DNA from 4 places in the Streptomyces sp. NPDC055078 genome. Region 1 is predicted to be linked to each of the others. Evidence: riboswitches for the same ligand, from Rfam matches in the RefSeq annotation. Region 1 holds a riboswitch; each other region holds the start of a gene.
The links. A riboswitch is a leader RNA that binds a small molecule or an ion and turns the genes downstream of it on or off. The one in region 1 is predicted to bind cobalamin.

Region 1 (5,531 bases):
GGTTCTCAATCTCGTCGGCGCGTTCCTGTCCGTGGAGGTCGCCAAAACGATCTCCAGCGGAATCGTCAACGAGGCAGGCATCACCCCCGAAGTCATTTTCGCGGCGCTCGTCGGCGCCATCCTCTGGAACCTGATGACCTGGCTGATCGGCCTGCCGTCCAGTTCCTCGCACGCGCTCATGGGCGGTCTGATCGGCGCCACGATCGCCTCGGTCGGGATCAGCGGTGTCAACGGTGGCACGGTCGTCACCAAGGTGCTGATCCCCGCCATAGCCGCCCCCCTCGTCGCCGGTATCGCGGCCTACCTCGCCTCCAGGCTGACGTACCGGATCGGCCGGAACACCGACGACAAGGCGACCGCCAAGGGCTATCGCACGGGCCAGATCGCGTCCGCGGGTCTGGTCTCGCTGGCCCACGGCACCAATGACGCGCAGAAGACGATGGGCATCATCACGCTGGCGCTCGTCGCCGGCGGCGTACTCAACCCCGGTTCCAACCCCCCGATGTGGGTCATCGTGTCCGCCGGTATCGCGATCGCGCTGGGGACCTACCTCGGCGGCTGGCGCATCATCCGCACGATGGGCAAGGGCCTGACCGACCTCCAGCCGCAGCAGGGCTTCGCCGCCCAGACCAGCGCGGCCAGCGTCATCCTCGCCTCGTCCAACCTCGGTTTCTCGCTCTCCACGACCCATTCCTGCTCCGGCGCGGTGATGGGCGCGGGTCTGGGCCGCAAGGGCGGTGTGGTCCGCTGGTCCACGGCCACCCGGATGTTCGTGGCCTGGGGTCTGACCCTGCCGGCCGCGGCCCTGGTCGCGGCGGGTTCGGAGTATGTGACCAAGCAGGGCGACTGGGGCGTCGCGGCCGTCGCGGTCTTCCTGGTCGCCTCGTGCGCCGCGATCTGGCTGGTCTCGCGCCGCCAGGTGGTCGACCACACCAATGTCAACGATGTGGACCAGGACGGCGAACCCGCGGGCGTCGTGACCGCGGCCGTCGCGGCCGTCGCCCCGCCGCCGGCCGGTGTCACCTCGCAGCAGGACCTTAAGACGACCATTCCGGGCCCCGCGCCCGCCGCCCCCGAAGCCGGCCCGACGAGCCCGGCCGCGGTGTAAGGACGGATTCGGCATGAAAATCGACTGGGCAGCCCTCGGTTCCGTCTTCGGCGTGAGCCTTGTCGCCACCGTCGCTCTGGTGGGTCTGTTCACCCTCGGGATCATCGGACTCAGCAAGCAGGCTTCGGCGGCGGGCGGCGGGACCTCCGTGGCACTCGCGCGGACTGGCGCGTACGCCTGTTTCGCGCTCTGTGTGGCGGCCGTGTCGTACGGGATCTATCTGATCGTCGCCTGACCGCACATCCTCACCACCCGTCCCACCGGCCGGGCCGGACATCCTTCGGGTGCCGGTCCGGTCCGCTTGTGTGCACGGGCCGGTAAGCCTCGCGCATCGGGGCCGCCATGCGGACCGGTGCACGGGCCGGTGCACGGGCCGGTGCCTTGTGTATCGGGCCGCCATGCGGACCGGCGGCGTCCGGACGGGGTGGCCGGTTTCCGCGCCTCCCGGGGGTCCGCGCCCGAGTGTGGGTCTCAGCACACTGTCCCGTCGCAGGTCAACGGCAGGTTGACGGGTGTTCTCACAGCGTGGTGGACTTCCGGGGCCATCACGACGGCAACAGAGGAAGCCGGTGCAAATCCGGCGCGGTCCCGCCACTGTCACCGGGGAGTCATCCCCGGAAGCCAGGAACTCTCACCGTCGATCACGTCGAACCAGGGCGCGGACACCCTGAGTGAGGACATATCGCCATGCCTGGCTGCGGTTCAGCACCTGCCCCGAGTACTGCCCTGAGCCCGGTTGACGGTCCAGGGCCCGTCCGGAACGAGACACCGGCCTGAACCCATGCGTGCCGACCGAGTATTCGTGTACGGCGCCACAGCCGGACTGGCCGGCGATCTGCTGCTGGGTGATCCTCGCCGGGGGCACCCGGTCGCCGCGTTCGGGCGGGTCGCGGGCGCCGTCGAACGGGTCCTGTGGCGTGACCACCGCGGCTGGGGCGCACTGCACACCGCCGTGTGCGCCGGAGGCGCGACCGCGGCGGCCGTGCTTCTCGCGCGCGGGGCGCGTTCCAGTCCCGCCGCGTCCCTGGCCCTGACCGCAGCGGCAACCTGGACCGTTGTCGGCGGTACGTCACTGGGGCGCGAGGCCCGCGCCATCGGCGACGCGCTCGCCGCCCGGGACCTGGAGCTGGCCAGAGAGCGGCTGCCGCGGCTGTGCGGGCGCGATCCGCAGTCCCTGGACGAGGCCCAGGTCGCCCGTGCGGTGGTGGAGTCCGTCGCCGAGAACACCTCAGACGCCGTGGTGGGCGCGCTCCTGTGGGGAGCCCTCGCGGGCGTGCCGGGGCTGGTGGGCTTCCGCGCCGTCAACACCCTGGACGCGATGGTCGGCCACAAGTCACCCCGCTATCGGCGGTTCGGCTGGGCATCGGCACGCCTCGACGACCTCGCCGGCTGGCCGGGAGCACGGCTGACGGCGGCACTCGCCGTTCTCGCGGGCGGGCAGCCGCGTACGGCCGTACGGGCCTGGCGGGCCGACGCGCACCGGCATCCGAGCCCCAACGCGGGCCCCGTGGAGGCGTCGTTCGCCGGTGCCCTCGGGGTACGGCTCGGCGGGACCCTCGCGTACGGCGGCCGGGTCGAGCACCGGCCGGCGCTCCACACCGGGGGGCGTCCGGTGGAGACGGGGGACATCGAACGGGCCGTCAGGCTGTCACGGCGGGTGAGTCTGCTCGCCCTGGGCGCGGGTGTCACCGGCCGGCTGCTGTTCCGGCGGCTGTCCCGGCAGGTCCCGCCGCGCGCACCCCGGCGCGTTCTCCGTTCCGTACGGGGAGCGGTCCGATGACCGGCCGCCGGGGACGCGGCGGCGGGCTGCTCGTCGCGGGTACGACGTCCGACGCGGGCAAGAGCGTCGTCACCGCGGGGATCTGCCGCTGGCTGGTGCGGCAGGGTGTGAAAGTCGCGCCCTTCAAGGGGCAGAACATGTCCCTCAATTCGTTTGTGACGCGCGAGGGCGCGGAGATCGGCCGCGCGCAGGCGATGCAGGCGCAGGCGGCCCGGGTCGAGCCGACGGCGCTGATGAACCCCGTTCTGCTCAAACCCGGGAGCGACCGCAGCAGTCAGGTCGTTCTGCTGGGCAAGCCGGTGGGCGAACTGAGCGCCCGCGGGTTCTTCGGCGGGCCGTCCGCCGGGAGGGCGCTGCGCGGCGGCCGGCGGGAGGAGTTGCTGTCCACGGTCGTGGAGTGCCTGGAAGAGCTGCGGAGCACCTACGACGCCGTGATCTGCGAGGGGGCGGGCAGTCCCGCCGAGATCAATCTGCGGCGCACGGACATCGTGAACATGGGCGTCGCCCGCGCCGCCCAACTCCCGGTGCTCATCGTCGGGGACATCGACCGCGGCGGTGTCTTCGCCTCCTTCTTCGGTACGACCGCACTGCTCGGCGCGGCCGATCAGCGGCTGGTGGCCGGGTATCTCGTCAACAAGTTCCGCGGCGATGTGTCGTTGCTGGAGCCGGGGCTCGACATGCTCGAAGGGCTCACCGGGCGGCGGACCTACGGGGTGCTGCCGTACGCGCACGGGCTGGGCATCGACGAGGAGGACGGGCTGCGGGTGTCCCTGCGCGGGGCCGTCCGCGAGTCGGCCGTGGCGCCGCCCGTCGGTGAGGACTTGCTGCGGGTCGCGGTGTGTGCGGTGCCGCTGATGTCCAACTTCACCGATGTGGACGCGCTGGCGGCGGAGCCGGGGGTGATCGTGCGGTTCGTGGACCGGCCCGAGGAACTGGCCGACGCGGATCTCGTGATCGTGCCGGGAACCCGGGGCACGGTCCGTGCGTTGGAGTGGCTGAGGGAGCGGGGACTGGCGCGGGAGCTGGCGCGCAGGGCGGCCGATGGGCGTCCGGTGCTGGGGATCTGCGGCGGGTTCCAGGTGCTCGGTGAGCACATTGAGGATGAGGTCGAGTCACGGGCAGGTTCCGTGACCGGTCTGGGACTGCTGCCCGTGCGGGTGCGGTTCGCGGCCGAGAAGACACTTGCGAGGCCGACGGGCACAGCGCTCGGCGAGCGCGTGGATGGGTACGAGATCCACCACGGCGTCGCCGAGGTGCTGGGCGGAGCGGCCTTCCCCGGGGGCTGCCGGGTCGGTGAGGTGTGGGGCACCCACTGGCACGGCTCATTGGAGAGTGACGGCTTCCGGCGGCAGTTCCTGAGACAGGTCGCGAGCGCCACCCACCGGCGTTTCGTGCCCGCTGAGGACACGTCGTTCGGAGCGCTCCGCGAGGAGCAGCTGGACCGGCTCGGCGACCTCGTCGAAGAACACGCTGACACGGACGCGCTCATGCGGCTCATCGAGCAGGGCGCGCCCGCAGGACTTCCTTTCATCGCCCCTGGCGCACCCACAGAATCCGGAGCACCCGCATGAGCACTGTGCTGCTGTTGTCGACCGCCGACACGGACCTGCTGGCGGCCCGCGCCTCCGGCGCGCCGTACCGGATCGGCAATCCGACGCGTGTCGATGTGACCGAGGAGCTGCCCGCGCTGATCGACGGCGCGTCGGTCGCCGTCGTCCGGCTGCTGGGCGGCAAGCGGGCCTGGGAGGACGGGCTGGCGGCGCTGCGGGCCTCGGGGATTCCGACGGTGCTGCTCGGTGGGGAGGCCGTCCCCGACGCGGAGTTGATGGCCGAGTCGTCGGTGCCCGCGGGGGTGGTCGCCGAGGCGCTGCGGTATCTCGTCGAGGGCGGCCCGGGCAATCTCGTGGAGCTGGCCCGCTTCCTCTCCGACACCGTGCTGCTGACCGGGCAGGGGTTCGCGGGGCCGCAGGAGATGCCCCAGTGGGGGGTGCACGGCGCCAGGGTCCACCGGGAGGGGCTGCCGACCGTCGGGGTGCTGTTCTACCGCGCCCACGAGCTGTCCGGGAACACCTCGTTCGTCGATGTGCTGTGCGAGCGGATCGAGGCCCGGGGGGCCAACGCCCTGCCGGTGTTCGTCGGTTCGCTGCGCGGCGCCGATCCGGCGCTGTACGACCTGCTGGGGCAGGCCGACGCGCTGGTCGCGACCGTACTCGCCGCGGGGGGCACCAACGCCTCCGAGGCCAGTGCGGGCGGCGATGACGAGGCATGGGACATCGGGGCGCTCGCCGAGCTGAACGTCCCCGTGCTGCAGGGGCTGTGCCTCACCTCATCCCGCCGGGTGTGGGAGGCGTCGGACGCCGCGCTCTCCCCCATGGACGCGGCGATGCAGGTCGCCATCCCCGAGTTCGACGGGCGGATCGTCACGGTCCCGTTCTCGTTCAAGGAGGACGGCCCCGACGGCGTCCCGGTGTACACGGCGGATCCGGAGCGGGCCGCGCGGGTCGCCGGGATCGCCGTGCGGCACGCCCGGCTGCGGCACAAGCCGAACGCGGAGAAGAAGCTCGCGCTCGTCTTCACCGCCTATCCGACGAAGCACTCCCGGGTCGGCAACGCGGTGGGCCTCGACACCCCGGCGTCCGCCGT
Region 2 (5,531 bases), on a different contig from region 1:
CGCTGTGACCCCGGTCCTGACCGGCGGCCCGGCGCGGGTGTTCGGGGCTTGGACGGTGTGGGCCGCCCTGGCCGCGGTGGTGCGTCGACACAGCCACTATGCAACATATTCGAGAATGTTGCACCCACTCTGCCGGGAAAGCCGCACAGCCTCCGCCGGGGCCGGGAGTCCCCGGCCCCGGCGCTGCTCACGCGCCCGCCGTGCAACCTATTTACGGGATGTTGCATGGCAGGTACTGTCAAGGGCTGTTACTCACCGTAAGGATGGCGCCAGGGAGGGACCCGATGACGACCGCACCCCTGAACGAAGCCCCGCCGAGCGGGGGACCATCGGGTGACCCGGAGCCCGCGATGTCGCCGCGCACCGACCCGCGCACCGACCCCCGCCTGCTGGCCGCGCTGACCGCACACGGCTTGGACGCAGCCGCAGCTCCGCCGCCCGTCGACCGCCACGCCGCCGCCGCGAGCCGGACGGAGTTCGTGGCGGCGCTGCACACCGCTTTCGAGGGGCTGTACGAGGCTCTGCCCGGCGAACTGCCCGGTGATGACACCGTCGGTATCGACTGTGTGACACATACGATCACGGGCGTGGACGGCAACACCATCACGCTGCGTATCTACCGCCCGGCGGGCCCGGACCGTGCCCTGCCGTGTGCCGTCTACTTCCACGGCGGTGGTATGACCGTGCTGGAGGCGGACAACAAGGTGCACCGGCGGTGGTGCCAGGACCTGGCGGCGAGCGGGATGCTCGCCATCGGAGTCGACTTCCGCAATGCCTACAGCCCCTCAGGGCCGCATCCCTTCCCGGCGGGCCTGAACGACTGCGCCGGCGCCGTGGCCTGGATCCACGCCAACCGGGACGCGCTCGGCATCAGCCGCCTCGTACTGCAGGGCGAGTCGGGCGGCGCCAACCTCGCCCTGGCCACCACGCTGAAGGCGAAGCGGGAAGGGCGGCTCGACGCCATAGACGGTGTCTACGCCACCGTGCCGTACATCAGCGGTGCCTACGGGTGGCCCGAGGCGCGGAAGCGTGCCGAACTGCCCTCCCTGGTGGAGAACGACGGCTACTTCACCACCTGCGCCACCCTGGACCTCCTGGTGGCCAGCTACGACCCACTCGGCGAGGACGCCGAGAACCCGTTGTGCTGGCCCTACTTCGCGACCGAGGCCGACCTCGCCGGTCTGCCGCCACATGTCATCGCGGTGAACGAACTCGACCCCCTGCGCGACGAGGGCATCGCCTTCTACCGCAAGCTGCTGCGCGCTGGCGTACCCGCGGTGGGGCGGGTCAACCTGGGCCTTGTCCACGGCGCGGACCTGATCTTCCGCCAGGCTGTCGCGGACGTCTACCTCGCGACCGTGCGCGACATCAAACGCTTCGCCGACAGCCTCGGAGCCGGCTGAGCCGAGGACAACGACCGGGACTTCTGACATCGACAGAGCCCGCCGGCCCGCCGGACGGATTCGTCCCGCGGGCCGGTTCACTCCTCACCCGCTCGTGTCTCGTCTCACGGTCCGGAATATGAACAGGGCTGACCGAAGCCGGGTGATCCCTCTACGCTGGCGGGCGCAGCTGGTTCGCCCCTGCCCGCCAGGCAGGCGCGTCGTAAGAGGGAACCCGGTGGGAATCCGGGACTGCCCCGCAGCGGTGAGCGGGAACGACCGCCGTCATACGCACTGGATCCGGGAAGCGGGTCCGGGAAGCGACGGCCAGTAGGTGTCTGCCTTCGGCGGACCTGCCCGCGAGTCCGAAGACCTGCCCGCTGCCCGCGTGCGACCGATCGCGCGCGGAGATCCCGGTGACCTCGTGGGCAGGTTGGGGTACCCCCGGACACAGTCCGGGGGCGTACACGTCGGACGGACGGCCTCGGTGCTCCGCGCCCGGTCCCGGACCGTCCGGCATGTCCTCCCTTCGCGCTCTCGTCCCGTCCCCGGGATGGACAGGAGACATCTCGCGAAGGAGAGTTCCGTGACAGCGAAGTCCGCAGCCGCGGCAGCACGGGCCACCGTGTACGGCTACCCCCGCCAGGGACAGCACCGGGAACTGAAGAAGGCCGTCGAGGGCTACTGGAAGGGCCGCGTCACCGCCGACGCCCTCCGGGAGACCGCCACGGGACTTCGCCGGGCGAACTGGCGGCGGCTGGCCGACGCCGGCATGCACGAAGTGCCGACCGGTGACTTCTCGTACTACGACCACATGCTGGACACCAGTGTCATGGTCGGCGCTGTCCCCGCCCGGCACCGTGACGCCGTCGCCGCGGACGCGCTCGACGGTTATTTCGCCATGGCGCGCGGCACCCAGGACGTCGCGCCGCTGGAGATGACCAAGTGGTTCGACACGAACTACCACTACCTGGTCCCCGAACTCGGCCCCGACACCGTCTTCACCGCCGACTCGGCGAAGCAGGTGGCCGAGCTGACGGAGGCCCTCGGGCTCGGCCTCAGCGCCCGGCCGGTCCTCGTCGGACCCGTCACCTATCTGCTGCTGGCCAAACCCGCACCCGGGGTGGCCGAGGACTTCGAGCCGCTGACCCTGCTGGACCGGCTGCTGCCCGTGTACGCGGAGGTCCTCGCCGATCTGCGGGCCGCCGGCGCCGAGTGGGCGCAGCTCGACGAACCCGCCCTGGTCCAGGACCGCACACCGGCCGATCTCAACGCCGCCGCCCGTGCCTACTGTGCCCTCGGCGCGCTCACCGACCGGCCCAAGCTGCTGGTCGCCTCCTACTTCGACCGACTGGGCGAGGCCCTGCCCGTACTGGCCAAGGCCCCCGTCGACGGCTTGGCCATCGACTTCACCGAGCGCGCGACCGGCAACCTCGACGACCTCGCCGCCGCCGGCGGACTGCGCGGCAAGCGCCTGGTCGCGGGCGTGGTCAACGGCCGCAACATCTGGATCAACGACTACGAGAAGTCCCTCACCACCCTCGGCACCCTGCTCGGCCTCGCCGAACAGGTCGATGTGGCGGCCTCCTGCTCCCTGCTGCACGTACCGCTCGACGCCCGCGCCGAACGCGACATGGACCCACAGATCGCCCGCTGGCTCGCCTTCGCCGAGCAGAAGACGACCGAGATCGTCACCCTCGCCAAGGGGCTGGCCCAGGGCACCGGCGCCATCGCCGCCGAACTCGCGGCCAACCGCGCCGACCTCGCCTCCCGCGCCGGGTCCGCGCTCACCCACGACCCGGCGGTACGGGCCCGTACCGCCGCGGTCACCGACGCCGACGGCCGCCGCCCGGAGCCGTACGCCGAGCGGACCACCGCCCAGCGTGCCCACCTCGGCCTGCCGCTGCTGCCGACCACCACCATCGGATCGTTCCCCCAGACGGACGAACTGCGCACCGCGCGAGCCGACCTGAGGGCCGGACGCATCGACACCGCCGGCTACGAGGAGCGCATCAAGGACGAGATCCGCGAAGTCCTCGCCTTTCAGGAGCAGGCCGGGATCGATGTACTGGTGCACGGTGAGCCAGAGCGCAACGACATGGTCCAGTACTTCGCCGAACAGCTCACCGGCTACCTCGCCACCCGGCACGGCTGGGTTCAGTCCTACGGCACCCGCTACGTCCGCCCGCCCGTCCTGGCCGGAGACATCTCCCGCCCCGAGCCGATGACCGTCCGCTGGACCTCCTACGCCCAGTCCCACACCGAACGCCCGGTCAAGGGCATGCTCACCGGACCGGTCACCATGCTCGCCTGGTCCTTCGTCCGCGACGACCAGCCCCTCGGCGACACCGCCCGCCAGGTCGCCCTGGCCCTGCGCGACGAGGTGAACGACCTGGAGGCCGCCGGTACCTCGGTCATCCAGGTCGACGAACCGGCCCTGCGCGAGACGCTGCCGCTGCGCGCCGCCGACCACGCCGAGTACCTGGCGTGGGCAACCGAGTCCTTCCGGCTGACCACCAGCGGCGTACGGCCCGGCACCCAGATCCACACCCATATGTGCTACGCGGAATTCGGCGACATCGTCCAGGCCATCGACGACCTCGACGCCGACGTCATCAGCCTGGAGGCGGCCCGCTCCCATATGCGGGTCGCCACCGAACTCGCCGCCCACGGCTATCCGCGCGAGGCCGGGCCCGGCGTCTACGACATCCACTCCCCGCGCGTCCCCACCGCCGAGGAGGCGGCCGCCCTGCTGCGCAAGGGACTTGAGGCCATCCCGGCCGAACGCCTGTGGGTCAACCCCGACTGCGGCCTGAAGACCCGCGGCTGGCCCGAGACCAGGGCCTCGCTGGAGAACCTGGTCACCGCGGCCCGCGAAGTCCGCTCGGGACTGGCTGCGCCAGGCGCCTGACAGCACCGGCCGGGGCGGGTTCGCGCGCCCGCCCCGGCGGTCAGGCCCGGGGGCCGAGCCTCAGTTCCGCCAGGGCTTCCGCGGCTCCGGCGTCGGGGCCCGACGAACGGCCCTTGGCCAGCGCGCGGTTCAGATGGCGCTCGGCGGCTTCCCGGTCGCCGCGGAACCGTGCGGCAAGCCCCAGACCGATCTCGGCGCGGACTTCGCCTCGGCTGTACGCCCGTTCCGCCGAGACGGACAGCGCGCGCTCGTACAGTTCCGTCGCCCGCTGGGCGTGGCCGCCGGCCAGGGCGGTCCGGCCGAGCGAGGTCAGCGCCTCGACGGCCTCGGTCCACAGCCCGAGTTCCTCGGCGACCAGGAGACCTTCCCGGTGCAGCCGCTCCGTCCGCGCGTGGTCGCCGTCGCGTTCGGCCGCGAGGGCCAGTGCCCGGGTGGCCCGGAGCTGCCCCCAGCGGTCTCCGACCTCATGGAACAGCGCGGCGCCCAGTTCCGCGTGGGATTCGCCCTGGGACGGGGCATGGCCGGCGAGTTCGACCAGGGCCGCGGCCTCGCCCCAGCGGTCGCGCGCGGCGCGTGCACCGGCCAGGCTCGCCTCCACCAGCCGCCGCCCCTCGTGAGGGTGGCCGTGGCCGGTCAGACCGGTGCCGACGAACCACTGCAACCGGGCCCGGAGCACCGGATCGCCGAGGCCGGCCGTCGGATCCTCACCGGACGGGACCGGTGTCGCCCCGGTCGGTGACGGTGAGTCAGCTGTTGGTGGCGGTGGCGGTGGCGGTGGCGGTGACGCGTCGGCCGGTGACGTACGCAGTTCCATTCCGGCCAGCCAGGCGCGCGCCGTCGTGCGCGCGGCCGGGACGGTCTCACCCACGGTGGCCAGTGCCGCCCGGAGCGACCTGCGGGCCTCGGTGAGCCGACCGCGCAGGAACCAGTACCACGTCATCGCGTTCACCAGCCGCAACGCGTGTCCGGCGTCGTTCCCGGTGATCGCGAGGTCGAGGGCACTGCGCAGATTGACCGTCTCCGCGTCCAGGCGCTCCAGGCAGCGCCGCTGGTCCGGGCCGCGCAGCCGCTCGCTCTCCCGCTCGGCCAGCTCCGTGCAGTATTGCAGGAACCCCGCGCGGACGGCGGCCGTCTCACCCGCCTCCGCGAGCCGTTCCGCGCAGTACGCGGCCACCGATTCGAGCAGCCGGAACCGGCCCGCCTCACGGACCACCAGCGAACGGTCCACCAGCCGGGAC
Region 3 (5,531 bases), on a different contig from region 1:
GAGGTTGAGGTCGTGCAGGGCCAGCAGGCTGGTGGTTTCCAGGGTCCGGACGAGTCCGAGGATCTCCATCTGGTATCGGATGTCGAGATGGTTGGTGGGCTCGTCCAGCACGAGCAGCGCGGGCCGCTGGACCAGGGCGCGGGCGACCAGGGCGCGTTGGCGTTCACCGCCGGACAGGGAGGGGTACGCCCGGTCGGCGAGGTCGGCGACCCCGAGCCGGGCGAGGGCGTCGTCCACGGCGGCGGTGTCCCGGGCGGTGTCGGACTCCCAGAACCGCTTGTGGGGTGCGCCGCCCATGGTGACGATCTCGCGCACGGTCAGTTCGAACTCCCCCGAGTTGTCCTGCGGGACGCTCGCCACCCGCTGGGCACGTGCCTTGGGTCCGAGGGCGGCCAGATCGGTGCCGTCGAGGCGGATCTGCCCGGCGGTGGGGCGCAGGGTGCCGTAGACACAGCGCAGGAGGGTCGTCTTGCCGCTGCCGTTGGGGCCGACGAGTCCGACGGTGGTGCCGGGCGGGGCGTCGAGGTCGATGCCGGTGAGCAGGGTCTTGCCGCCGGTCCGGTAGCCGAGTCCGGTGAGGGTGAGGGACGCGGCCCGGGCCCCGGCAGCGGCAGCGGAGGACCCCCGGGTGTCGGCGGAAGGGGCCGGGACAGGAGCTGCGGAAGGGTTCGCGGCAGGCGTGTTCACGCGGGCGTTCACAGCGGTGCTCCTTCGGTGCGGCGCGAGCGCATCAGCCACAGGAAGAGCGGGCCGCCGATCAGCGCGGTGAGGACGCCGACCGGGATGTCCTGCGGTGCGGCGGCGGTACGGGCGGCGAGATCGGCGACGACCAGGGCGACCGCGCCGCCGAGTGCGGCGACCGGCAGCAGCGCCCGGTGCGTGGCGCCGACGAGCAGCCGGGCGGCGTGCGGCACCATCAGGCCGATGAAGCCGACGGCGCCGCTGACGGCGACGAGTACGGCGGTGACGAACGACGCGAAGATGAAGACGGCGGCCCGGAAGCGGGAGACGTCCAGGCCCAGCACGGTCGCGCCCTCCTCCCCGACGAGCAGCAGATCCAGCGGTCTGGCGAGCGCGAGCAGCAGCGGCAGACAGAGGGCGACGACGGCTCCGGGGAGCCAGATGTTCTCCCAGCGGGCGCTGCCGAGGCCGCCGAGTGTCCAGTAGAGGGCGTCGCGGAAGTGCTCGGGCCTGGCGGACACCATCAGGATGAGGGTGGTGAGGGCGGTGAGGATGTACGACATGGTCACCCCGGCGAGGACCAGCCGGGTGCCCGTCATGGTGCCGCCCCGGCGGGCGAGACCGTAGACGAGGATCAGCGCGACGAGCGCCCCGAGGAACGCCCCTGCGGGCAGGGCGGTGGCGGTGCTCGCCCCGATGCCGAGGGTGATCACGAGGACCGCGCCGGTGGAGGCCCCGGAGGAGATCCCGAGCAGGAAGGGGTCGGCGAGGCGGTTGCGGACGAGGGCCTGGAGGACGGTGCCGACGACGGCGAGCCCGGCGCCGACGGTCATCCCGAGGAGGACGCGGGGCAGCCGTACGTCCATGATGATCGTCCGGATGGGGCTGGGCTCGGCACCCGGCAGCAGCGCCTCGACGACCTGAGCGGGCGGGATGCGTACGGAGCCGAGGCCGAGCCCCGCGACGACCGCCACCGCGAGGGCGATCAGCAGGGCGACGACCACGGCCCCGTACCGCAGTCGGGACTTCACCTCGTGAGCTGCGCCGCGAGCCGGGTGATGGCGTCGGGTATCCGTACCCCGAGGACGGCGTCGGACAGCGGCAGCACCGCGAACCGCTTGTTCCTGATCGCCGGTACGTCCCGCAGCACCGGGTCTTCGAGGAGGCGCCGCTTCTTCTGCTCGACGGTGGTGGAGCCGTAGTCGTAGATCACGATGACCTCGGGCTTACGGGCCACGACCTGCTCCCAGGTCGCGTCGCCGAAGGTCTTGCCGAGGTCGGCGAAGACATTGCGCCCGCCCGCGCGGGTGATCAGTTCATTGCCGATGCCCTTGCCGCCGACGGTGAAGGCGGTCTTGTCGCCGCTGTCGTAGACGAAGACGGGGACGGGGGTACGGCTGCCGAGACCGGCCTCGGTCTTCTTGACCGCCGCGCGCGACTTCGAGATCCACTTCTGGGCGCGGTCGCCGACGCCGAAGGTGTGGCCGATCTCGTCGATCTCGCGGTAGACGTCGTCCAGCGTCGTCTTCCCCTTGGTGCAGTACTCCAGGTTGATGCGGCTGTCGATACCGGACTTCTTCAGCTCGTCGCGGGTGCGTCCGTCCTTGGCCTCGAAGGCGCTGCCGTAGCCGCCGTAGACGAAGTCGGGGTTGACGGACAGCAGCTTCTCCCGGGAGGGGTACTCCTTGGAGACGACGGGGATCGCGTCGTACGCCTTCTGGTGGCGCGGCAGGATCCTGTCGTCCAGGAAGGCGGTCCCGACGAGGGACTTCTCCAGACCGAGTTCGAGCATGATCTCGGTCACGTGCTGGTTCATGGTGACGGCCCGCTTCGGGGCGGCCTTGAAGGTCGTCTTCACCCCGCAGTTGTCGACCGTGTACGGGAAGGACGCGCCCGGCAGGGCGGTGTCGGTCCCGTTCCTGTCTTTGCCGTTGTTGTTGTCGTTGTCGTTGTCGCGGGAGGTGTCCTGGCCGGTTCCGCAGGCGGCGAGGGGGAGCAGCAGGGCGGCGGCTGTCAGGGCGCGGCGGGCGCGATGGCGCCTGGGCAGGGCGGACATGACGGGGTAGTGCCTCCTCCGGGGATTTCCACGTCCCCTGGGTGTGGGAGAAGGGCGGCGAGGTCAGTTCCTGGCTGCCAGAGGACGCCTGAGAACCGCGTCGCCTGAACACAGTGGCGGGACCGCGCCGGATTCACACCGGCTTCCTGGGTCCTGCCGCCCGCTGTATGGAGTTGGAGTCGAGCCTGTGCCGGACTGTACGGCGTGGGAGCCCGTACCGGGTGGGAGTCCTTGAGGAGCCGAGGAAGGAGCTGAGGAAGGAGCCGGGGCTCAGTATGCCTCGACGATCTTCACTTCTTCCTCGGTGACCTCGCCGTCCACGATCCGGTACGAGCGGAACTGGAACGGTCCGGCGGCGTCCGTGTCGGCGGTGGAGACCAGGACGTAGTGCGCTCCTGGCTCGCTCGCGAGGGAGATGTCCGTACGGGAGGGGTACGCCTCGGTCGCGGTGTGGGAGTGGTAGACGATCACCGGCTCCTCGTCGTTGTCGTCCATCTCCCGGTAGAGCTTGAGCAGGTCCGCCGAGTCGAACTCGTAGAACGTGGGCGAGCGGGCCGCGTTCAGCATCGGGATGAAGCGCTCGGGGCGACCGCTGCCCTCGGGGCCCGCGATCACACCGCACGCCTCGTCGGGGTGGTCGGCACGGGCGTGCGCCACGATCTGGTCGAAGAGGGCCTGGGTGAGCGTCAGCATGCCGATCAGCATAAGCAGAGGGCCGACGGCGGGTGCGTGCCCGGTCCGGTGGGCTCAGCGCCTGGCGAACGCCGCGCCCTCCGGGTTCCGCCTCTTCAGTACGAGATACGCCACACCCAGCCCCAGCGCCCACAGCGGGGCGAAGTACAGCGAGATCCGGGCGTCCTTGTCGATCCCCATCATCACGATCACCATCGCGATGAACGCGAGTGCGAACCAGCTGGTCCAGGGTGCGCCGGGGGCCTTGAAGGAGGACTGCGGGACCTCGCCGCGATCCGCCTTGGCGCGGTAGCGGAGCTGGCTGATCAGGATCATGATCCAGGCCCACATACCGGAGATCGTGGCGAAGGAGACGACCTTGTTGAAGGCGTCGCCGGGCCACTGGTAGTTGATCCAGACACCGATCAGCATCAGACCGGCGGAGAAGGTGGTGCCGATCAGCGGGGTGCCGTTCTTCGTCAGCCGGGTGAAGAGCTTCGGGCCCTGGCTGTTGAGGGCGAGGTCGCGGAGCATCCGGCCGGTGGAGTACATGCCGGAGTTGCAGGACGACAGGGCGGCGGTGAGAACGACGAAGTTGACGATGCCCGCGCCGACCGCGAGGCCCATCTTGTCGAAGGCGGCGACGAACGGGGAGACGCCCGGCTGGAAGTGGGTCCAGGAGACCACCGAGAGAATCATGATCAGGGCGCCGATGTAGAAGACGGCGATCCGCCAGGGCACGGTGTTGATGGCCTTGGGCAGGGTCTTCTCCGGGTCCTTGGACTCGCCGGCCGTGACGCCGACCAGTTCGACCGCGAGGAAGGCGAACATCACGATCTGGAGCGTCATCAGCGTGCCGCCGATGCCCTTGGGGAAGAAGCCGCCGTCGCTCCACAGCAGGGACACGGACGCGGTGTCACCCGCGTCGGAGAAGCCGAGGGTGAGGATGCCGAGACAGATCAGGATCATGCCGACGATCGCGGTGACCTTGATCATGGAGAACCAGAACTCCAGCTCGCCGAAGAGCTTGACGGAGATCAGGTTCGCGCCGTAGAGGATGAACGTGAAGACCAGGGCCGAGACCCACTGGGGGATGTCGAACCAGTACGTCATGTACTGGGCCGCGGCCGTGACCTCCGTCATTCCGGTGACGACCCAGAAGAGCCAGTACGTCCAGCCGGTGGCGAAGCCCGCGAACGGGCCGACGAACTCGCGCGCGTACTCGGAGAACGAGCCCGCGACCGGGCGGTACATGAGCAGTTCGCCCAGCGCCCGCATGATGAAGAAGATGACCAGGCCCGCGATCGCGTAGGCCAGGATCAGGCTGGGGCCGGCCTTGGAGATGGCCTTGCCCGCGCCGAGGAAGAGACCGGTGCCGATCGCCCCGCCGATCGCGATCATCTGGATCTGCCGGGTGCCCAGACCGCGCTGATAGCCCTGGTCCGCGTCCGCGGGCCCGGTGGAGACCGGCCGCCCGTCGGGCCCGTCCTGCTTGTCGACCTGCACTGAGGTCATGGTGATGCGCCCTTTCTCCATGCCGATCCGTGTCCGCGCCTGTGCGTCTGTGCCTCGCGCGGATACGGATCAGGTCCTGATCCCCCCGGATATGGATGGAGTGCCACCGGCGATCCGCCGGTCACAGCGCCGCCAGGGGCATGGGTGGCGCCCCTGGCGGTCGTGCAGATCCATCACGCGGACAGCGGAGATCACTCACGGAGAGTGTGGCGTACGCCACAGAGAGAAGCGGACAAAAATCCCCCGGCACGGCAAAGCACGCCCGTTCGGTGACATGATCGTTATCCGGATTTGAGCGTCTGTTGAGCGAACAGGGAGGGGGCCGGCGGCATGCGGGAGGGGCCGGGACGGCAGTCCGGAACGGCTACGGCATCAGGGTCTCGACGAGGGTCTCCTGGAGGACGCCGAGCCAGAGGTAGGCCATCACCATCGGCTTGCGGGGGTCGGAGTCCGGGAGCCGGTAGAGCCCGGCGCCCTCGTCCTCGTCGGAGACCTCCAGCCGGGTGCCGATGGTCAGCCGCAGATCGTTGAGCGCGCCGAGCCAGTGGTGACAGTCCTCAGGGGTGAGTTTCAGTACGGCCTCGTCCTCACCGGTCGTGGTGAGGGA
Region 4 (5,531 bases), on a different contig from region 1:
CGGTCATCCGGGTCGGGGAGATAGGTGTCCAGGAGCGTCAGATAGAACTGGACGTGCACCGCCTCCTCGAAGAGCTGACGGCTCAGATAGAGCCGCGCCTCGGGGGAGTTGATGTGCTTGTACAGGGTCAGGACGAGGTTGTTGGAGACGATCGAGTCCCCGGTCGCGAAGAACGCGACCAGCCGCCCGATCATGTGCTGTTCGCCCGGCGACAGCTTGGCGAGGTCGGACACATCGGAGTGGAGATCGACCTCCTCCACCGTCCAGGTGTTCTTGATCGCGTCCCGGTAGCGCTCGTAGAAGTCGGGGTAGCGCATCGGGCGCAGGGTCAGCTCGAAGCCGGGGTCGAGGAGGTTCTTCTCGTGCTTCTTCGCGTGAGTCTTCGCAGGGGAGGTGGACATCACTGGCATGCCTCGCAGGACTCGGGGTTCTCAAGGGAGCAGGCGACGGCGTCGTCGGGCGACGGCTGCTGTACGGGTACGGGTACGGGTACGGGTACGGGTGCGAGGGCGGGGTCGGGCGCGGGAGCGGGAGCCGTGGCAGCACCTGCCTGAACCGAACCGCCGCCACCGGCCGCGCGGGCGATCCTGGTCGCCGGGCGGGAACGCAGGTAGTACGTCGTCTTCAGCCCCTGCTTCCAGGCGTATGCGTACATTGAGCTGAGCTTCCCGATGGTCGGCGTCTCCAGGAACAGATTCAGCGACTGCGACTGGTCGAGATACGGGGTGCGGGCGGCGGCCATGTCGATCAGACCGCGCTGCGGGATCTCCCACGCCGTGCGGTACAGCTCCCGCACCTCGGCCGGAATCCAGGTGAAGCCCTGCACCGAGCCGTTGGACTCGCGCAGCGCCTCCCGGGTCTGGGCGTCCCAGACGCCCAGCCGCTTCAGCTCTCGCACCAGATACGAGTTGACCTGGAGGAACTCCCCGGAGAGCGTCTCGCGTTTGAACAGATTGGACACCTGCGGCTCGATGCACTCGTACACCCCCGCGATGGACGCGATCGTCGCGGTCGGGGCGATCGCCAGGAGGAGGGAGTTCCGCATCCCCGTCCTGGCGACCCGCTCACGCAGGGCCGCCCACCGCTCCGGCCAGTGCGGCTCGACCCCGTAGTGGTCCGGGTGCAGCACACCGCGCGCGGTCCGGGTCTTCTCCCACGCCGGGAGCGGGCCGCCGCGCTCGGCGAGACCGGCGGACGCCTCGTACGCGGCGAGCATGATCCGTTCGGCGATACGGGTGGAGAGCGCCCGGGCGGCGGGGGAGTCGAACGGCAGCTTGAGCTGGAAGAAGACGTCCTGGAGCCCCATGACACCCAGGCCCACCGGCCGCCAGCGGGTGTTGGAACGGGCCGCCTGCTCGGTCGGGTAGAAGTTGATGTCGACGACCCGGTCGAGGAAGGTGACGGCGGTACGGACGGTGGCGTCCAGCCGCTCCCAGTCCAGCTCCGCGCCGCTGTCCGTACCACCCGCGCCGCCGTCCGTACCATCGGCGGCATCGGCCGCCACGAACGCGCCGAGATTGATCGAGCCGAGGTTGCAGACGGCCGTCTCCCCGTCGTCCGTGACCTCCAGGATCTCGGTGCAGAGGTTCGATGAGTGGACGGTGTGGCCGGGCAGCGCGGTCTGGTTGGCCGTACGGTTCGCGGCGTCCTTGAAGGTCATCCAGCCGTTGCCGGTCTGGGCGAGCGTACGCATCATCCGGCCGTACAGCTCACGGGCGGGCAGGGTCTTACGGGCCAGGCCCGCCGCCTCGGCCGCGCGGTACGCGGCGTCGAAGTCGTCGCCCCACAGATCCACCAGCTCCGGCACATCGGCCGGCGAGAACAGCGACCACCGGGTGTCGGCCTCGACCCGGCGCATGAACTCGTCGGGGACCCAGTGCGCGAGATTCAGATTGTGCGTCCGCCGGGCGTCCTCCCCGGTGTTGTCGCGCAGTTCGAGGAACTCCTCGACATCCGCGTGCCAGGTCTCCAGATAGATCGCGGCGGCTCCCTTGCGCCTGCCGCCCTGGTTCACGGCGGCGACCGAGGCGTCGAGGGTCTTCAGGAACGGCACGATGCCGTTGGAGTGCCCGTTGGTGCCGCGGATCAGTGAACCGCGGGCGCGGATACGGGAGTACGGGAGCCCGATGCCGCCCGCGTGCTTGGAGAGGCGTGCGACCTGGTGGTACCGGTCGTAGATGGAGTCCAGCTCGTCCAGCGGGGAGTCCAGCAGATAGCAGGACGACATCTGCGGGTGGCGGGTGCCGGAGTTGAAGAGGGTGGGGGAGGAGGGGAGGTAGTCGAGCCTGCTCATCAGCCCGTACAGTTCGGCGACCTCACCCGCCGCACCCTCGGAGCGGTCCTCGGCCAGTCCGCAGGCGACGCGCAGCAGGAAGTGCTGGGGCGTCTCGATCACCTGGCGGGTGATCGGGTGGCGCAGCAGATAGCGGCTGTAGAGGGTCCGCAGCCCGAAGTAGCCGAAGCGGTCGTCGGCCTCCCGGTCGATCAGCGCGTCCAGCCGGGCGGCGTGGTCGGTGACGAACTCCGCGGTCCGGTCGGCGATCAGACCCTCGGTGTGGCCGACGGCGACGGACGCGGAGAACGAGACGGCTCCCTGGGTCGCCGCCTCGTCGGCGATGGCGCGGGCCAGCAGCCGGGCGGCGAGCCGGGAGTACGCCGGGTCCTCGGAGATCAGGCCCGCGGCGGCGTCGATGGCGAGTCCACGGAGTTCCGCCGCGTCCGATCCGGCGTTCCGGCCGCGCAGCGCCGCGGCGGCGACCCGGCCGGGGTCCGTGTCCGGGAGGTCGGCGGTGAGGTCGGTCAGCGTCCGCAGCAGCGCGGTCCCGGGGCCGTCGCCAGGCTCATTCCCGGGTCGCTTGTCACCGGGCAGTCCGCTGTCGGACCGCCCGTTCTCGGACCGCCCGTCGTCGGCCTGTACGTCGCCGACCTGTACGTCGGCGGGTTGTACGTCCCCGGGCTGCGCGTCGCCGGTCCGGCCAGGCTCGGTCCGGCCGTCCCCGGCCTGCCCGGTGGCCGGGGCGGGCATCCGCCCGGAAAGGGGGGAGACGGTTGAGGCTTCTGGGGTGTCTGTGGCCGGATCGGCTGGCGCGATCGTCACGTGGTGCTCTCCCTCGCTCGGCTCGCGGGCCGGGGCGAGAGGGCAGCGCCGAAGAGAGTGCGTACCCGGGTCGGGGCAGCACTCCGTACGGCGTCCGCCGACCCAACCGCGAGGCCCGGACGTCTGGGCACCCGGGTCGGATGAGCCGGGTGCGCTGTCGGCAGACGCTCGGACTTGCTGGTACGACAAAGCGCACCACAGCACACCGTTGCGGGACAGTTCCGGATTCGCACCGGATTCCTCTGCGGCGACAGCGAGATGAGCATACATGTGGGGGCACTGAGATGCGGCACCCCCCACATCTTGTGTCGCGGTGGTGCCGCCCGCCTTATGAGGGGTCAGGTCTCATGGGTCGCCGGAGAGCCGCCGGAGAGCCGCCCAAGGGTCGCCGGAGACCGCCCAAGGGGTCGGCGGAGAGGCGGCGGAGAGGTGGCGGGCAGGCACTCAAGGCGTCGGCCAGAGGCGCCCAAGGCGTCGGCAGGGCGGCGGGCGAGGGTCGCCTGGCAGCCCCGCGACACCATCCCACAATGCGCTACGGAATCCCCCTGCTCCTCGCTCCGCCGGGACGGTTGGGGGACCATGAGGCGTGAGTCAGTGTCCGTCACGCCTCGGGGGAGAGCATGGCTGTGGAATACCGTTTACTCGGGCCGGTCGAAGCGATGTGGGAGGGACGTTGCCTGCGCCTGGGCGGGCCCAAGCCCCGTGCCCTGCTGGCCGCGCTGTTGCTGCGCGCCGGGTATGTCGTACCTGCCGACGATCTGGTGGACGTCATATGGGGAGAAAAGCCGCCGGAGACGGCCCGGGCACTGGTCCAGACGTATGTCTCGGCCCTGCGGCGGGCCCTGCCGGAAGCGCGCCGGGGGGCGATCGAGACGCGCGCGCCGGGATATGTGATCCGGCCCGACGCCGGGACGGTGGACCTCGGGCGGTTCGAGGAACTGGCCGCGGCCGGGCGGCGGGCCGCCGCGCGGGGTGATCACTCCGCCGCTGCCCGGTCGGGGCGTGCCGCGCTCGAATTGTGGCGTGGTTCCGCGCTGGGCGGGGTCGGCGAGGCGTTGCGGAGCGAGGCGGCACGGCTTGAGGAGGCCCGGCAGACCGTGGTCGAGGAGCGCATCGCCGCCGAACTCGAATGCGGGGGGCGGGAGAGCGAGCTGGTCACCGAGCTGAAGGGACTCGTCGGCGCCCACCCGACCAAGGAGCGGCTGCGAGGACAGCTCATGCTCGCCCTCTACCGGGTGGGGCGGCAGGCCGACGCCCTCACGGTGTTCGAGGAGGGACGTGCCGTACTCGCCGAGGAACTCGGGATCGACCCCGGACCCGAGCTTTGCTGGCGGCACGGAGAGATCCTGAGGGCCGACCCTGTGCTGCTGCGCGCCGAGGAGGGTGCGGCGGCCCTTGATGTCTCGGTGCCGCAGGTGCCCGTCACACCCCGGCCCGTGTCCCTGCTGCCGCCTGCCATCCGGGACTTCACCGGGCGCGAGGCGGAGATCGCCGAGGTGGTCGACGGGCTCACCGCACCCCGGGACGCGCCCGCCGTCGTGGTGGTGTCGGGGCCGGCCGGTGTCGGCAAGTCCGCCCTCGCGGTGAAGGCCGCCCACCTGGCCATGGAGGCATTCCCCGACGGTCAGCTGTATGCCGAACTACAGGGCGCCGGCGGTCCCGTGACATCCGGCGACGTCCTCGGGAGGCTGCTGCGCGCGCTGGGAGCGGCACCGCCCGAGCATGCCGCTGAGCGTGCCGACCTCTTCCGCGGCCTCGTCGCGGGTCGCCGGCTCCTGCTGGTCCTTGACGACGCGGGCGAGGAGGCTCAGGTGCGGCCTCTGCTGCCGGGCGGCGCGGGCTGTGGTGTGCTGGTCACCTCGCGGGCCCGGCTCGGCGGCCTCGACGGGGCCCGGCGTACCGATCTCGCTGTCCTGGACGAGGCACGCAGCCTGGAACTGCTGACCCGGGTCACCGGCGCCCGGGGCGCGACGGACGATCCCGCCGAGGACGCCGCGGCCCGGCGCATCGTCACCCTGTGCGGTGGTCTGCCGCTGGCCCTGCGGATCGCCGGGGCCCGGCTGACCACTCGCCGGCACTGGACACACCGCATCCTCGCCGACCGCCTTGAGGACGAGCGGCGGCGCCTCGACGAGCTGGCCGTGGGCGATCTGGAGGTCCGGGCCAGTCTGGGGCTGAGCTACGAGTCGCTCGACAGGGACGCCCGCACGGTACTGCGCCGCCTCGCCGTGCTCGGACCGTGCGACACGGCCCCCTGGATGGTGGCGCTGCTCGTCGACGGGGCCGAGGACGAGGCGGAGGAAGTGCTTGAGCGGCTCGTCGACGCGCAGTTGCTGGACTGGACGGGGACCGACTCCGCGGGTCAGTCGCGCTACCGGGCGCACGATCTGGTGCGGGTGTACGCCGCGGAGCGGGCCGAGGCCGACGACTCGCT

Region 2: another riboswitch for cobalamin. It lies ahead of metE (5-methyltetrahydropteroyltriglutamate--homocysteine S-methyltransferase); the one in region 1 lies ahead of ACWF94_RS16125 (cobalamin biosynthesis protein).
Region 3: another riboswitch for cobalamin. It lies ahead of ACWF94_RS21715 (ABC transporter substrate-binding protein); the one in region 1 lies ahead of ACWF94_RS16125 (cobalamin biosynthesis protein).
Region 4: another riboswitch for cobalamin. It lies ahead of ACWF94_RS13790 (ribonucleoside-diphosphate reductase subunit alpha); the one in region 1 lies ahead of ACWF94_RS16125 (cobalamin biosynthesis protein).

The regions. Positions count from the first base shown of each region.
Region 1 is NZ_JBSGUP010000160.1:7,517-13,047, reverse strand. It holds gene ACWF94_RS16135 (anion permease) at 1-1,108, shown strand, start outside; gene ACWF94_RS16130 (hypothetical protein) at 1,122-1,343, shown strand; cobalamin riboswitch at 1,629-1,760, shown strand; gene ACWF94_RS16125 (cobalamin biosynthesis protein) at 1,890-2,888, shown strand; gene ACWF94_RS16120 (cobyric acid synthase) at 2,885-4,459, shown strand; gene cobN (cobaltochelatase subunit CobN) at 4,456-5,531, shown strand, end outside.
Region 2 is NZ_JBSGUP010000085.1:7,198-12,728, reverse strand. It holds gene ACWF94_RS10560 (alpha/beta hydrolase fold domain-containing protein) at 285-1,403, shown strand; cobalamin riboswitch at 1,557-1,777, shown strand; gene metE (5-methyltetrahydropteroyltriglutamate--homocysteine S-methyltransferase) at 1,969-4,293, shown strand; gene ACWF94_RS10550 (BTAD domain-containing putative transcriptional regulator) at 4,334-5,531, opposite strand, start outside.
Region 3 is NZ_JBSGUP010000262.1:3,044-8,574, reverse strand. It holds gene ACWF94_RS21725 (ABC transporter ATP-binding protein) at 1-699, opposite strand, end outside; gene ACWF94_RS21720 (FecCD family ABC transporter permease) at 696-1,712, opposite strand; gene ACWF94_RS21715 (ABC transporter substrate-binding protein) at 1,709-2,737, opposite strand; cobalamin riboswitch at 2,781-2,909, opposite strand; gene ACWF94_RS21710 (Mov34/MPN/PAD-1 family protein) at 3,008-3,430, opposite strand; gene ACWF94_RS21705 (amino acid permease) at 3,485-4,924, opposite strand; gene ACWF94_RS21700 (DUF2017 domain-containing protein) at 5,289-5,531, opposite strand, start outside.
Region 4 is NZ_JBSGUP010000125.1:2,713-8,243, forward strand. It holds gene ACWF94_RS13785 (ribonucleotide-diphosphate reductase subunit beta) at 1-401, opposite strand, end outside; gene ACWF94_RS13790 (ribonucleoside-diphosphate reductase subunit alpha) at 401-3,097, opposite strand; adenosylcobalamin-variant (AdoCbl-variant) riboswitch at 3,252-3,351, opposite strand; gene ACWF94_RS13795 (AfsR/SARP family transcriptional regulator) at 3,718-5,531, shown strand, end outside.